DNA from 2 places in the Nocardioides sp. SRI_004 genome. Region 1 is predicted to be linked to the other one. Evidence: riboswitches for the same ligand, from Rfam matches in the RefSeq annotation. Region 1 holds a riboswitch; the other holds the start of a gene.

Region 1 (7,417 bases):
AGGTTGTCGGCGCCGACCTGCTTCTCGATCACGTCGATGGCACGGGCGGCGGCCGTGGCGCCGTCGAGCCCGCCGTCGCGGTAGGGGTAGGACAGCGGCGCGCGGTAGACCTCGGAGGCGAACGGGCCGAAGCCGTGCTTGTAGGGCATCGACTTGGCGGTCATCGCCATCGTCAGGTTGGTGCGGCCGTGGTAGGCGTGGTCGAAGACGACGACCGCGTCCTTGCCGGTGTGGTGGCGCGCGATCTTGACGGCGTTCTCGACCGCCTCGGCGCCGGAGTTGAAGAGCGCGGTGCGCTTCTCGTGGTCGCCCGGGGTGAGCCGGTTGAGGTGCTCGGCGACGGCGACATAGCCCTCGTAGGGCGTCACCATGAAGCAGGTGTGGGTGAACGCCGCGACCTGCTCCTGCACGGCCGCGACGACGCGCGGCTCGGCCGCACCGACGGTGGTGACGGCGATGCCGGAGCCGAGGTCGATGAGGATGTTGCCGTCGACGTCCTCGAGCAGGCCGCCGCCGGCGTGGGCGGTGAAGACCGGCATCGTCGTACCGACGCCGGAGGCGACGGCCGACGTCTTGCGGGCCATCAGCTCGACCGACTTCGGGCCGGGGATGGGGGTGACCAGGCGGCGTGCCTGGCGTACGGCGGGGGCGGAGGTCTCGGTGGTCACCCTCCTATCGTGCTCCGCGCCCTGCATGTCGTCCAATGCCTTTCTGTTGGGATTTGGATGCCGCTGCGGCATACAGTGGGCGGGTGGACCTGCGCCTCCTGACCACCTTCAGCACGGTGGCCGAGCTGGGCTCGGTGAGCGCCGCCGCGGAGGCGCTGCACGTCACCCAGCCGGCCCTGTCGCGCCAGCTCCAGCAGCTCGAGCGGCAGACCGGTGTCACCCTCTTCCACCGCCACCACCGGCGACTCAGCCTGACCGCCGCCGGCCACACCTTCCTCGCCGCGACGCGCGACGTGCTCACCAGCGCCGAGGCGGCCCGCTCGCTCGCCGAGGCGCTCGCCGCCGGCCGCCTCGAGCGGGTCCGCGCGGCCGCGCCGACCACCACGCTGACCGACGTGGTCGCGCCCTTCCTCGCCACCCTCGGCCCCGACGACCCGCTCATCACCGTGCACGAGGCCAACGCCGCCGACGCGATCGACGGGCTCGGCGACGACCTCGACCTCGCCGTCCTCACCGTGCCGCCGCCGCGGCACCTGAGCAGCGCGCCGGTCGCCCGGCTGCCCGTGTGGGCCTACGTCCGCGCCGACCACCCGTACGCCGGCCGGTCCGCCGTACCCGTCGCCGAGCTCGCCGACGAGCGGCTGATCACGCTCGAGCCCGGTGCCCGACCGCGCACCCTGCTCGACGAGGCGCTCGCCCGCGCCGGTGCGGCGGCCTCCGAGGTGATCGCCTGCAGCAACCCCCAGGTCGCGCAGGCCCTGGCCGCCGCCGGCCGCGGCATCGCCGTCGTCTCCGACGACCCGCGCTTCGACCTCGAGCGCACCCTCGTCCTCGACGACGCGGGCGCGCCACTGACCCTCACCCTCGTCGCGGCCTGGGATCCCCGGCACCACGCGGCGACCGTGCTGGCCGGGCTGGCCGAGCGGCTGGAGGCGTTCTGCAGCGAGCGGTACCCGCCGCTGGCCGGGTAGTGCCTCGCCTCGTCAGCACTCGATGACATTGACGGCGAGACCTCCGCGCGAGGTCTCCTTGTACTTCACGTGCATGTCGCGACCGGTGTCGCGCATGGTCCTGATCGCCTTGTCCAGCGACACCTTGTGGTGGCCGGTCCCGTTGATCGCCAACCGGGCGGCGTTGATCGCCTTCACCGAGGCGATCGCGTTGCGCTCGATGCAGGGGATCTGCACCAGCCCGCCGATCGGGTCGCAGGTCAACCCGAGGTTGTGCTCGATGCCCACCTCGGCGGCGTTCTCGACCTGGGTCGGCGTCCCGCCGAGCACCTCGCACAGCGCACCGGCGGCCATCGCGCAGGCCGACCCGACCTCGCCCTGGCAGCCGACCTCGGCGCCCGAGATCGAGGCGTTCTCCTTGAACAGGATCCCGACGGCGGCGGCGGTGAGCAGGAAGCGCACCACCCCGTCGTCGTCCGCGCCCCGGACGAAGCGCACGTAGTAGTGCAGCACCGCCGGGATGATCCCCGCCGCGCCGTTGGTGGGCGCGGTGACGACGCGACCACCCGAGGCGTTCTCCTCGTTCACCGCGAGCGCGAACAGGTTGACCCAGTCGATGACGTCGAGCGGGTCGCCGCCCTCGGCCCGGGCGCAGAGGTCGGCGTGCAGGCCCGGCGCGCGGCGCGGCACCTTCAGCCCGCCGGGGAGCAGGCCCTCGGCGCTGCAGCCGGCGCGGACGCACTCCTGCATGACCGCCCAGATCTCCAGCAGCCCGGCGCGCACCTCGTCCTCGCTGCGCCACGACAGCTCGTTGGCGAGCATCACGTCGCTGACCCGCAGCCCGGTCTCCTCGCAGATGGCGAGCAGCTGGGCGCCGGTGGTGAAGGGGTACCGGACCTCCGTCCGGTCCACCACCACGCGGTCGGCACCGACCGCGTCCTCGTCGACGACGAACCCACCGCCGACCGAGTAGTAGGTCCGCTCGCGGAAGGCACCCTCGATGCCGTACGCCGTGAAGGTCATCCCGTTCGGGTGCGCGGGCAGCGAGCGGCGCCGGTGCAGCACGAGGTCCTCGGCGGCGTCGAAGCGGACGGTCCGCCTGCCGGCGAGGTCGATCGCCCCGTCGCGTCGTACGACGTCGAGCCGGCCGCGCGCGGCGGCGACGTCCACGGTCGCCGGCAGCTCCCCCTCGAGCCCGAGCACGACGGCGCCCTCCGAGCCGTGGCCGTGCCCGGTCGCCCCCAGCGACCCGAACAGCTCGGCCTTCACCCGTACGGTCGCATCGAGGAGCCTGTCGTGGACGAGGCCGTCGACGAAGGTCTTCGCGGCGCGCATCGGCCCCACCGTGTGTGACGACGACGGACCGATGCCGATGGAGTAGAGGTCGAAGGTGCTCAGGGGCACGACGCGACCTCCCGCTCGAGCACCTCAGGCCTCGAGCAGCGCGTCGTACGCGGCAGCGTCGAGCAGGTCGACGGTGGCGGTCACCTTGACGACGAGGAGCCAGCCGCGGCCGAAGGGGTCGCTGTTGACCAGGCTCGGGTCGCCGTCGACGTCCTCGTTGACCTCGACGACCTCGCCGGTCACCGGCGAGTAGAGGTCGCTGACGGACTTGGTGGACTCGAGCTCGCCGCAGGTCTGGCCCGCGGTGACGGTGTCGCCGACGGCCGGCAGGTCGACGTACACGATGTCGCCGAGAGCGTCGGCGGCGTAGGCCGTCACGCCGACACGCGCGGTGTCGCCGTCGAGGGCGACCCACTCGTGCTCGGCGGAGTACTGGAGGTTCGTGGGGTTGCTCATCGTCTTCTCCTCGAGGTGGGTCAGCGGTTGCGGGTGTAGAAGGGGAGCTCGACGACGTCGGCGTCCTCGAGGGAGCCGCGCAGCAAGACGGAGACCCGGGTGCCGGGCGCCGCGAGGTGCGGCGGCACGTAGGCCATCGCGACCGGCTTCTCCAGCGTCGGCGACGGCGCGCCGCTGGTGACCTCGCCGACCTCGGCGCCGGTGGCCGGGTCGACGACCGGGTAGCCCGCGCGCGGCGAGCGGCGGCCGGTGGAGACCAGCCCGACGAGCACGCGCTCCGGGCCCTGCTCCTTGCGCTTCGCGAGCGCCTCGTGCCCGACGAAGCCGTCCGGCTTGTCGAGGACGACGACCCGGCCCAGGTTGGCCTCGTACGGCGTCGTGTCGCGGCTCAGCTCGTGGCCGTAGAGCGGCATCCCCGCCTCCAGGCGCAGCGTGTCGCGGCAGGCGAGGCCCGCGGGGACGAGGCCGTGCGGCTCCCCCGCCTGCTGCAGCGCGGCCCAGACGGCCTCCGCGTCGGACGGCCGGCAGTAGACCTCGAAGCCGTCCTCGCCGGTGTAGCCCGTCCGCGCGAGCAGCACCTCGACTGCGCCGTCAGGGGCAGCGACCGTGCCGGCGTCGATGGCGTAGTACCTCAGCGACGGCACGTCGAGCTCGGTCAGCTCCGCGACGATCGCGGCCGACGCCGGGCCCTGGACCGCCAGCAGCGCCCACTCCTCCGACGTGTCGCGGACCTCGACGTCGTACCCGTCGGCGCCGGCGGCCACCTCGGGGGCGACGACGGCGACATTGCTGGCGTTCGCGACGACGAGGTAGTGCTCCTCGGCGAGGCGGTAGACGACGAGGTCGTCGATGATCCCGCCGTCCTCGGCGCAGATCATCGAGTAGCGGGCGCGGCCGACGCCGATCGCCGACGGACGACCGACGAGGGCGTGGTCGAGCGCGGCGCCGGCACCCGGGCCGGTCAGCTCGATCTCGCCCATGTGGGTGAGGTCGAAGAGGCCCGCCGTCGTGCGCACGGCCCGGTGCTCGGCGAGCTCCGAGCTGTAGCGGACCGGCATCTGCCAGCCGGCGAAGTCCGTGAAGTTGGCGCCCAGTGCGGTGTGGACCGCGTGCAGCGGGGTGGTGCGCGGGGTGGGGTCGTTCGTTGCCATGCGGAGGCTCCCGGGGTCGAGGGTGCACGGCACCCTGCTGGTCTGCCTCCCCGCTCTGTCATGGGTGCCTGAGAGCTTCACCGCGACGAGCGGCTTGCACCGTGGGCGCAGGACATGGGTCCTGTCTTTCCAGAGTTGCCTCGCCGCGCAGTGATGGGGCCTGAGAGTTTCTCGGGGAGAGTTGCTCCTACGGCGCCCCGTCGCGACCCATCGGGTCAGGCGGGGTCTCTCCTGCTGCGGCTTCGAACGGCCGGTGTGGAGTTGTGTGCGGCGAGGCTACAGGTCGTGGCCGCCCGGGTCCCATTCCCCTCCGGCGCGGACGGCACGCCTGCGTCAGCCGATGCTGGCGCCGCCGTCGACGTAGAGCGTCTGGCCAGTGACGTACGACGACTCGTCGGCCGACAGGAAGGTGACCGCGGCCGCGATGTCGTCCGGCTGACCGACCCGCCTGACCGGGACGGCGTCGGCGTTGAGGCGGCGGAACTCGTCGACGTCCATCTTCAGCCGGGCCGCGGTGGCGTCGGTCATCTCGGTCGCGATGAAGCCCGGCGCGACCGCGTTGACGTTGATCCCGAACGGGCCCAGCTCGATGCCCAGGGTGCGGGTGAAGCCCTGCACGCCCATCTTCGCGGCCGAGTAGTTGGCCTGCCCCCGGTTGCCCAGCGCCGAGATCGAGGAGATGTTCACGACCTTGCCGTACTTCTGCTCCACGAAGTGCTTCTGCGCGGCCTTGGTCATCAAGAACGCACCCTTGAGGTGCACCCCCATCACCAGGTCCCAGTCCTCCTCGGTCATCTTGAACAGGAGGTTGTCGCGGGTGATGCCCGCGTTGTTCACCAGGACGTGGATCCCACCGAGCTCGGTGACGACCCGCTCGATGGCGGCGTCGACCGACGCGCCGTCGGAGACGTTGGCGCCCACGCCGATGGCCTTCGCGCCCTCGGTGAGCGGCAGCTTCGCGGCGGCCTCGGCGGCCGCGGTCTCGTCGAGGTCGACGATCGCGACCGACGCGCCCTCCTCGGCGAACCGGGTGGCGGTGCCGAACCCGATCCCGCGCGCTGCTCCGGTGATGACGGCGACTCGCCCGTCGAAACGACCCATGGTGGTGCTTCCTCTCGTTGGTGGTGGCGGCCGGTCGAGGTCGACTCAGCCGAGGCGGACCAGCGTCTTGCCGGTCGTGCGGCCCGCGAGCATGTCCGCCATCGCGCGCGGGGCCTGCTCGAGGCCGTCGTAGACGGTCTCGGGTGCGACCAGCCGGCCGTCGCGGATCCAGCCGGCCATCCGTTGCTGCATCTCCTCGAGCAGGTCGAGGTGCAGGCTGCCGCGGAAGCCGGACAGCGTCAGGTGCTTGGCGGTCGCGAGGAAGATGTTGCGCGGACCGGTGGGCTCCGACTCGTAGTCCGAGATCGAGCCGCACAGGGCGATGCGCCCGTGCATGGTCATCGCGTCGAGCGCCGCCTCGAGGTGCTCGCCGCCGACGTTGTCGAAGTACAGGTCGATGCCCTCGGGGGCCAGGCGTGCCAGCGCCTCCCCCAACGGCTCGGACCGGTGGTTGAACGCCGCGACGCCCAGGTCGTCGCGCAGCCAGGCGACCTTCTCGTCCGATCCGGCGCTCGCGACCACCCGGTGGCCGAGGTTGCGGGCGATCTGGACGACCAGGGAGCCGACGGCTCCGGCGGCCGCCGACACCCACAGGACCCGCCCGCCGCTGAGGCCGTCGACGACCGCGAGGCCGGCGTACGCCGTCAGGCCCATCGGCCCGAGCGGCCCGAGGAAGTGCTGGTGCGGCGCGTCGCCCGGGTCGAGCACGCGCAGCGTCCCGACGCCGTTCATGGCGCTCTCGCCCGCGCGCACCACGGCGTGCTCCCGCCAGCCCAGGGAGTGCCAGACGACGTCGCCCGGCTCGAACCCGTCGGCCCGGGACGCGACGACCTCACCGATCGTGAGGACGCCGTCCATCGGCGCGTGCAGGTCGAAGGCGGTGAAGTAGCCGTCGGGTGCCGCGGGACGCAGCCGGAGCCTCATCCCGGGGTCGACGGAGGTCCAGGTGTTGCGGACCAGCACCGAGCCTGCGGCGAGCTGGTCGGGGTCGGGGAGCTCGACGGGGACGACCTCGAAGTGCTCGGGCCCGACCTCGCCCCGCGGGTGGGCAGCGACCTGCAGCGCACGGCTCTTCATGTCTCTCCTCGGCACTCGGTGTGTGGACACCCGCGACTGTACTGAACTAAATTCAGTTTATGAAGACTCCGATGATGTCGGCTTGGCGCTGGACCGGGACCGGACGTCCGCTCCAGCTCCACGAGGTCCCGGTGCCCGCTCCCGGTCCCGACGAGGTGTTGGTGCGCGTGCGCGCTGCTGGCATGTGCCACTCGGACGTGGGCGAGCTCGACGAGCCCTCATGGGCCGTGAACATCACGCGCAACCCGATCACCCTCGGGCACGAGATCGCCGGCGAGGTCGTCGCCGTCGGCACGGATGTCACCGGCTGGACGACGGGCCAGCGGGTCGGCGTCCATCCGCAGGGCAGCACCGTTCCCGGCTACAGCCGCGACGGCGGCTACGCGAGCCACCACCTGGCCCCGGCCGGTGACCTCGTCGCGGTGCCCGACGGGCTGAGCGACGAGCTCGCCGCCACCGGCACCGACGCCGGCATGACGTCGTACCACGCGGTCGCGGTGGTCGGCGGCGTCCGCGCGGGCAGCCGCGTCGGCGTCATCGGCCTCGGGGGCCTCGGCCAGCTCGGCGCCCAGCTCGCCGTCCACCTCGGCGCCGAGGTCCACGGAGCCGACACGAGTACGGCGGCACGCTCCCTCGCGGCCGGATGGGGCCTCGCCGGGCTCCACGAGCG
Region 2 (7,417 bases), on a different contig from region 1:
GCGAGCACCTCGACGCGATGGACCGCGGCCTCGAGCCGCCCGCGCCGGAGCCGGTCGTCCCGACCGTGCCGACCGTCGCCATCGGCTCCGACGGCATGCCGGCACCGGAGTCCTTCCGTCGCAGCGACAAGCTGCGGCTATCGCGCAAGGAGCTCATCAAGGTGGCCGAGATCGACGAGGCCCTCCTCGCACAGCTGGAGGAGTTCGCCCTCATCACGCCGTCGGCGACCGGGCACTACGACACCGACGCGCTGGTGATTGCGCAGACCGCCAGCGAGCTGGCGGACTTCGGCATCGAGCCCCGCCACCTGCGCGGCTTCCGGGCGGCCGCCGACCGCGAGGTCGGGCTCATCCAGCAGGTCGTCGCCCCCCGCCGCGGCCGCGACGCCGGCGCCGCCGCGCGTGCCGAGGAGGCCGTGAGCGAGATCGCCGCCCTGTCCGTGCGGCTGCACGCCACCCTGGTCAAGGCGGGCCTGCGCCGGATCTGAGGGCCGGCGGGTCGCGGGGATCCGGCGAGGCCGCGGATTGGGCAGGAACTGCAGCTCCGGGCGTTGGATTGTTGCGGTTTGGTCCCAAACCGCAACACCTGCGCGACCCCCACGCAGCCACCACTCCCACCTCATCCCACCCCGAGTAGTGTTGAGGCATGCGCGAGGTGGATGTCCTGGGAGTCCGGGTGGAGATGCCGTCCAACCAGCCCATCGTGCTGCTGCGCGAGACCGTCGGGGACCGCTACGTGCCGATCTGGATCGGCGCCGTGGAGGCCACCGCGATCGCGTTCGCCCAGCAGGGCGTCGTCCCCCCTCGACCGCTGACGCACGACCTCATGAGGGACCTGCTCGCGGCGACCGGGGGAGAGCTGTCGGAGGTGCGGATCACCGACGTGAAGGACGGCGTCTTCTTCGCGACGCTGGTCCTGGCGTCGGGTGCCGAGGTGAGCGCGCGCCCGTCGGACTCGATCGCCCTCGCCCTTCGCACCGGTACGACGATCTACTGCTCGGAGGAGGTCCTGGCCGAGGCGGGGATCTCGGCGCCGGCCGAGGAGGAGGACGAGGTCGAGGCGTTCCGGGAGTTCCTGGACCACGTCTCGCCCGAGGACTTCGAAGCAGGACAGTGACGGGAGTTCCCTCAGCCTCAAGTTGAGGCTGAGGGTTTTTGACGACACGCCCGGCGACGTCTTTGACCGGCCCGTCATCGGCGCCGTACCTTGAAGAGTCGAATGACAGCCGTGCAATGCCTGCGCGACCACCCCTTGATCACCCACCTGATCGAACCCCTGCGGAGGACCCCGTGAACGAGCAGCAGCCCGAGAAGGTCGGTCAGGACACGGCCGCGGCGACCGCTGCCGCCGAGGAGCAGGGGCTGCTCTTCACCGACGACGTCTCCCCGCTGCCGAGCGACCTGGGCTACCGCGGTCCGACCGCGTGCAACGCGGCCGGCATCACCTACCGCCAGCTCGACTACTGGGCGCGCACCGGCCTGATCGAGCCGAGCGTGCGCGGTGCCAAGGGGTCCGGCTCGCAGCGCCTCTACAGCTTCCGCGACATCCTGATCCTCAAGATCATCAAGCGCCTGCTGGACGCCGGCATCTCGCTGCAGCAGATCCGTACGGCGGTCGGGCACCTGCGTGAGCGTGGCACCGACGACCTGACCCAGGTCACGCTCATGAGCGACGGCGCCTCGGTCTACGAGTGCACCAGCAACGACGAGGTCATCGACCTCCTGCAGGGCGGCCAGGGCGTGTTCGGCATCGCCATCGGCGGTGTCTGGCGCGAGATCGAGGGCACCCTCGCCCAGCTGCCGAGCGAGAGCGCCAGCGACACCGAGCAGGCCGAGGACGTGGCCGGCGACGAGCTCGCCGCGCGTCGCGCTGCGAGGAACGCCGGCTAGGCGTTGTAACCTGTAGCTGCTGTTCATCCCGCACGGGAGAGTCAGGACACGTCGCTGACGTGGGCCTGCGCCGAAGGGGCAATTCCTCCCCGGAACCTCTCAGGCGCCCGGACCGTGCGGAGCAGGCAACTCTGGAGGCGCAGCGACGCGCCGACAGAGGGGGAGGGCTCGATCCTTTTCGATCCCGAGGAAGCCTGCCTGCTGATGAGTGCCCCCTTCGTCAACCGCCACATCGGTCCCGACAACGACCAGGTCGCGACCATGCTCGACCGTCTCGGCTACGCGTCGATCGACGCGCTCATGGACGCGGCCGTGCCGAAGTCCATCCGGTCCGGCGAGGAGCTCGACCTGCCGGCGGCCGCCGACGAGGAGACCGCCGCCGCCGAGCTGCGCGCCCTGGCCGCGGCCAACGTCCCCGGTGAGCCGATGATCGGCCTGGGCTACCACGCGACCGTGACGCCCGCCGTGATCCGCCGCAACGTGCTCGAGGACCCGAGCTGGTACACCGCCTACACGCCGTACCAGCCGGAGATCTCGCAGGGCCGCCTTGAGGCGCTCATCAACTTCCAGACGATGGTCTCCGACCTGACCGGGCTGACCACCGCCGGCTCGTCCCTGCTGGACGAGGGTACGGCGGCTGCCGAGGCCGTCGCGCTGGCGTTCCGCGCGAACCGCAAGGCCTCGGGCCCGTTCGTCGTCGACGCGGACGCGCTGCCGCAGACCATCGACGTCGTGCGCACCCGCGCCGAGGGCATCGGGATCGAGATCGTGGTCGCCGACCTCACCGAGGGCCTGCCCGAGGGCGATGTCTCCGGCGTGCTGATCCAGTACCCCGGCGCCTCCGGCCGGATCGCCGACATCAAGCCGGTCATCGACGCGGTCCACGAGCGGGGCGGCCTCGCGGTCGTCGCCGCCGACCTGCTCGCGCTGACCCTGCTCGAGGCGCCCGGCACGCTCGGCGCCGACGTCGTGGTCGGCTCGGCCCAGCGCTTCGGCGTCCCGCTGTTCTACGGCGGCCCGCACGCCGGCTTCATCAGCGTCCGCGAGGGCCTCGAGCGCCAGCTGCCCGGGCGCCTGGTCGGCGTCTCGGTCGACGCCGAGGGACGCCCGGCGTACCGGCTCGCCCTGCAGACCCGCGAGCAGCACATCCGCCGCGACAAGGCGACGTCCAACATCTGCACCGCCCAGGTGCTGCTCGCCGTGACCGCCGGCATGTACGCCGTCTACCACGGTCCGCAGGGCCTGAAGGAGATTGCGGCCGACATCCACGGCCTCGCCCGCCGGGCCGCCGCGTCCCTCGAGGCCGCCGGCATCGAGGTCGTCAACGACACCTTCTTCGACACCCTCAACGTCCGCGTCCCCGGTCGTTCCGGTGCGGTCGTCACGGCCGCCCGTGAGGCCGGCATCCACCTGCGGCCGGTCGACGGCGACACCGTCGGCATCTCGTTCGGCGAGTCCGCCGGCGAGGCCACGCTCGCCGCCGTCCTCGGTGCCTTCGGGGTGACGGAGGTGTCGGCCGAGGGCGACGCCGGGCTGCCCGAGGACCTCGAGCGGACCACGGAGTTCCTGACCCACCCGGTCTTCAACACCCATCACAACGAGACCTCGATGCTGCGCTACCTCGCGCGGCTCTCGAACCGCGACTACGCGCTCGACCGCGGCATGATCCCGCTCGGCTCCTGCACGATGAAGCTCAACGCGACCACCGAGATGGAGCCCATCTCGCTCGCCGGCTTCGCCAACCTCCACCCGTTCGTCCCGGCCGCGGACGCCGACGGCTACCGCCAGCTGATCGAGCAGCTCGAGGGCTGGCTGGCCGAGGCCACCGGCTACGACCGCGTCTCCATCCAGCCGAACGCCGGCGCGCAGGGCGAGTTCGCGGGCATGCTCGCGATCCGCAACTACCACCGCGCCAACGGCCAGGGCCAGCGCGACGTCTGCCTTATCCCGTCGTCCGCCCACGGCACCAACCCCGCCTCGGCCGTCATGGTCGGGATGAAGGTCGTCGTCGTGAAGGCGACCGACGACGGCACCGTCGACCTCGAGGACCTGCGGGCCAAGTGCGAGCAGTACTCCGAGACGCTCGCCGCGATCATGGTGACCTACCCGTCGACGCACGGCGTCTACGAGGAGACCATCACCGAGCTGTGCGACATCGTCCACGAGCACGGCGGCCAGGTGTACGTCGACGGCGCGAACTTCAACGCGCTGCTCGGCTACGCGCAGCCCGGCAAGTTCGGCGGCGACGTCTCGCACCTCAACCTGCACAAGACGTTCTGCATCCCGCACGGTGGCGGCGGCCCGGGCGTGGGCCCGGTCGCGGTGCGCGCGCACCTGGCGCCGTACCTCCCGACGCACCCGCTGCACCCCGACGCCGACCGGCGCGAGGGCACCGGTGCGATCAGCGCCGCGCCGTTCGGCTCCGCCGGCATCCTGCCGATCTCGTGGGCCTACATCCGGATGATGGGCGCTGAGGGCCTCACCCGTGCGACCGCGGTCGCGGTTCTGTCCGCCAACTACGTCGCGGCCCGACTGGGCGAGCACTTCCCGGTGCTCTACCGAGGCGAGTCCGGGCTGGTCGCCCACGAGTGCATCCTCGACCTGCGCGGCATCACCGCAGCGACGGGCGTCTCGGTCGGTGACGTCGCCAAGCGGCTCATCGACTACGGCTTCCACGCCCCGACGATGTCGTTCCCGGTCGCGGGCACGCTGATGGTCGAGCCGACGGAGTCCGAGGACCTCACCGAGCTCGACCGGTTCTGCGACGCGATGATCGCGATCAAGGGCGAGATCGACCGGGTCGCCGCGGGGGAGTGGGACGTCGACGCGTCGCCGCTGCACCACGCCCCGCACACCGCCCGCGCGCTGGTCGGCGAGTGGGACCGTGCCTACTCCCGCGAGGTCGGCGTCTTCCCGGCGGGCCTCGCCGGCGCGGCCGACAAGTACTGGCCGCCGGTCGCCCGGATCGACCAGGCCTACGGCGACCGCAACCTGGTGTGCGCGTGCCCGCCGATGGACGCCTACGCCGAATGACCGTGTACGACGACCGGCTGGCCGCGCTCCAGGGCGCGGGCCGGCTGCCTTCGGTCGTGGCGGGCGTGGCGCGCGGGGGCGAGCCGGTCTGGTCCGGCTGCTCCTCGGCGCTGCCCGGGGTCGGCGTCGACTCCGCCTACCGGATCGGCTCGATCACCAAGACCCTGACGGCGGTCCTCGTCCTGCAGCTGCGGGACGAGGGCCTGCTCGACCTCGCCGACCCGGTGGGGCGATTCCTGCCCGAGTGCGGGTACCCCGACGCCACGCTGCGCGAGCTCCTCGCGCACACGGGCGGGCTGCAGAGCGAGCCGGTCGGACCGTGGTGGGAGCGCGTGGACGGCGGCGGTGTCGCCGAGCTGCTCGCCGCCAACGACGGATCCGGGCGGGTGGCTGCGGCGGGGGAGTACTACCACTACTCGAACCTCGGCTTCGCGCTGCTGGGCGAGGTCGTGGCCCGGCTGCGCGGCGCACCCTGGTGGGAGGTCGTCCAGCAGCGGCTGCTCGTCCCGCTCGGGATGGGCGCGACGTCGTACCACCCTCCTGCGGAGCACGCGCCCGGCCGCAGCGTCGACCACTTCGCCCACACCCTGAGCGCCGAGCCGCACACCGACACGGGCGCCATGGCGCCCGCCGGACAGCTGTGGAGCACGGTCGCGGACCTGCTGCGGTGGGCCGACTTCCTGGCCTCCGGCCATCGCGACGTGCTCTCCGCGTCCACGCTGGCGGAGATGGCGGCGCCGGTCGCTCCGGCCGACGCCTACGGGCTCGGCCTCCGCGTGCTCCACGTCGGCGGACGGACGATGGTCGGCCACACCGGCTCGATGCCGGGCTTCCAGGCCTCGCTCTTCGTCGACCGGGACACCCGTGACGCCGTCGTCGCGCTCGCCAACGCGACGACCGGCCTGCGGCCCGAGCAGGTGCCGGCGACGCTGCTCGGTGACGTCGCGGCGCCGGTGGCGCAGCCGTGGTTCCCCTCGCTGCCGCCCCTGCCGGGCGAGGTGGCCGAGCTGCTCGGGCTGTGGTTCTGGGGCAACACGGGCTTCGCCTTCGAGTGGACCGGCGGTGAGCTGGTGGCCCGCGACCTGCGCACGGCCGAGCTCCACGAGCGCTTCGTCGACGTCGACGGCGCCTTCGTCGGGGCCGAGGGCTACCACCGCGGCGAACGGCTGCTGGTCCGGCGCGATGCCGACACGGGCGCGGTTCGCAGCCTGGAGTGCGCGACGTTCGTCTACACCCGCACGCCGTACGACCCGGCGGTCACGATCCCCGGGGGCCATCCGGGAAGGCCGTGACCACGGACGCGAGCCCGACCGCCACGCTGAGCGCGACCACGGCCCACGCCCAGCCGGGCAGCAGGTGCGGGAAGCGGGCGAGCAGCACGACCGGCACGACGAGGTGGACCGTCACCGTGCCGATCCACGGCCACGGCGAGCGCCGCGCCACCAGCGCCGCCGCCCCCAGCGGCAACGGCGCGAGGACCACCCAGCCGAGCGCGACCGCGAGGACCAGCCCGCCGTGGGCCGCGAGCCAGGTCGCGAGCGACCAGGGGTCGACGCCTGCGCCCGCCCACGCCGCGGCCGAGGTCGCGACGGCGACGACGATGACGGCGGAGCGGGTCAGCTGATCGGGTCGAAGCCGGAGATGCACGAGCGTCCGTCCCGCTCCTCGACGTGCACGACCGCGGCGATCTCGGCGTCGGTGTAGGGCTCCTCGTCGCTGGTCACCCGGACCGTGAACGATCCCTCGGTGTCGCCCTCGACGTCGGAGATCTCGTAGGTCGCGTCGGGGTCGTCCTCGCCGGTCTCGTCACGCACCGTCTCGATCAGCTTCTCGAGGTCGGCGCGGTCCTTCCCGGACGGCGCCTCGCAGAGCAGGTCGATCCCGTCGTCCACCTCGAGGTCCTCCGCGGCGTCGACCGCGGCGTCGGCGACCTCCTCGACGCTGGTCGGGTCACCGCCGGAGGCGACGACGAGCGCGGTCACGCTGCCGGCGAGGAGCAGCACGAGGGCGACGGCTCCGGCGACGATCCATCCCAGTCTGGTCATGCGGGCACCCTGCCCCGGGAGCCCGCTGCTCACACCCAGGGGCCAGCGGGCATGATGGGGCCATGAACGAGAACACGTTCTATGAACCGGGGACGAGCGCGTCTCCGCCGCAGGCCGGGCAGCAAGCTGCCGGAGACGGCTCTCGCCGCGCTGCCGTCCAGTTCGCCTGGTTCCGCGACGAGGGTGACGCGCTGGTCCCGCTGCCGCTGGCGCAGAGCCTCTGGCGCTCGGACCAGATGCACGGGGTCGCCGTCAGCGGCCTGCTGGCGCGTGCCCTCGAGAAGGCCGTGGACGACGCCGGGCGCAGCGAGCTCGTCCCGGCTCGCTACCACGTCGACCTCTTCCGCCCGGCCCGGATGATCCCGACGACGGCACGAGCGACGGTGGTCAGGGAAGGTCCCCGGCTGCTGCTGGCCGACGCCGTGGTCGAGCAGGAGGGCGAGGTCGTC

Evidence for each region. A riboswitch is a leader RNA that binds a small molecule or an ion and turns the genes downstream of it on or off. The one in region 1 is predicted to bind glycine.
Region 2: it holds a riboswitch for glycine, as region 1 does, so the genes downstream of both, gcvP (aminomethyl-transferring glycine dehydrogenase) here and gcvT (glycine cleavage system aminomethyltransferase GcvT) in region 1, are expected to answer to the same signal.

What each region holds. Positions count from the first base shown of each region.
Region 1 is NZ_JBYCZV010000015.1:49,283-56,699, reverse strand. It holds gene gabT (4-aminobutyrate--2-oxoglutarate transaminase) at 1-668, opposite strand, end outside; gene AC2YHB_RS19385 (LysR family transcriptional regulator) at 752-1,639, shown strand; gene AC2YHB_RS19380 (L-serine ammonia-lyase) at 1,652-3,022, opposite strand; gene gcvH (glycine cleavage system protein GcvH) at 3,047-3,418, opposite strand; gene gcvT (glycine cleavage system aminomethyltransferase GcvT) at 3,439-4,569, opposite strand; glycine riboswitch at 4,615-4,707, opposite strand; glycine riboswitch at 4,708-4,814, opposite strand; gene AC2YHB_RS19365 (SDR family NAD(P)-dependent oxidoreductase) at 4,903-5,670, opposite strand; gene AC2YHB_RS19360 (NADP-dependent oxidoreductase) at 5,716-6,747, opposite strand; gene AC2YHB_RS19355 (zinc-binding dehydrogenase) at 6,807-7,417, shown strand, end outside.
Region 2 is NZ_JBYCZV010000004.1:289,692-297,108, reverse strand. It holds gene ftsR (transcriptional regulator FtsR) at 1-488, shown strand, start outside; gene AC2YHB_RS07340 (bifunctional nuclease family protein) at 647-1,117, shown strand; gene AC2YHB_RS07335 (MerR family transcriptional regulator) at 1,291-1,890, shown strand; glycine riboswitch at 1,914-2,015, shown strand; gene gcvP (aminomethyl-transferring glycine dehydrogenase) at 2,095-4,923, shown strand; gene AC2YHB_RS07325 (serine hydrolase domain-containing protein) at 4,920-6,215, shown strand; gene AC2YHB_RS07320 (hypothetical protein) at 6,181-6,570, opposite strand; gene AC2YHB_RS07315 (hypothetical protein) at 6,540-6,968, opposite strand; gene AC2YHB_RS07310 (acyl-CoA thioesterase domain-containing protein) at 7,031-7,417, shown strand, end outside.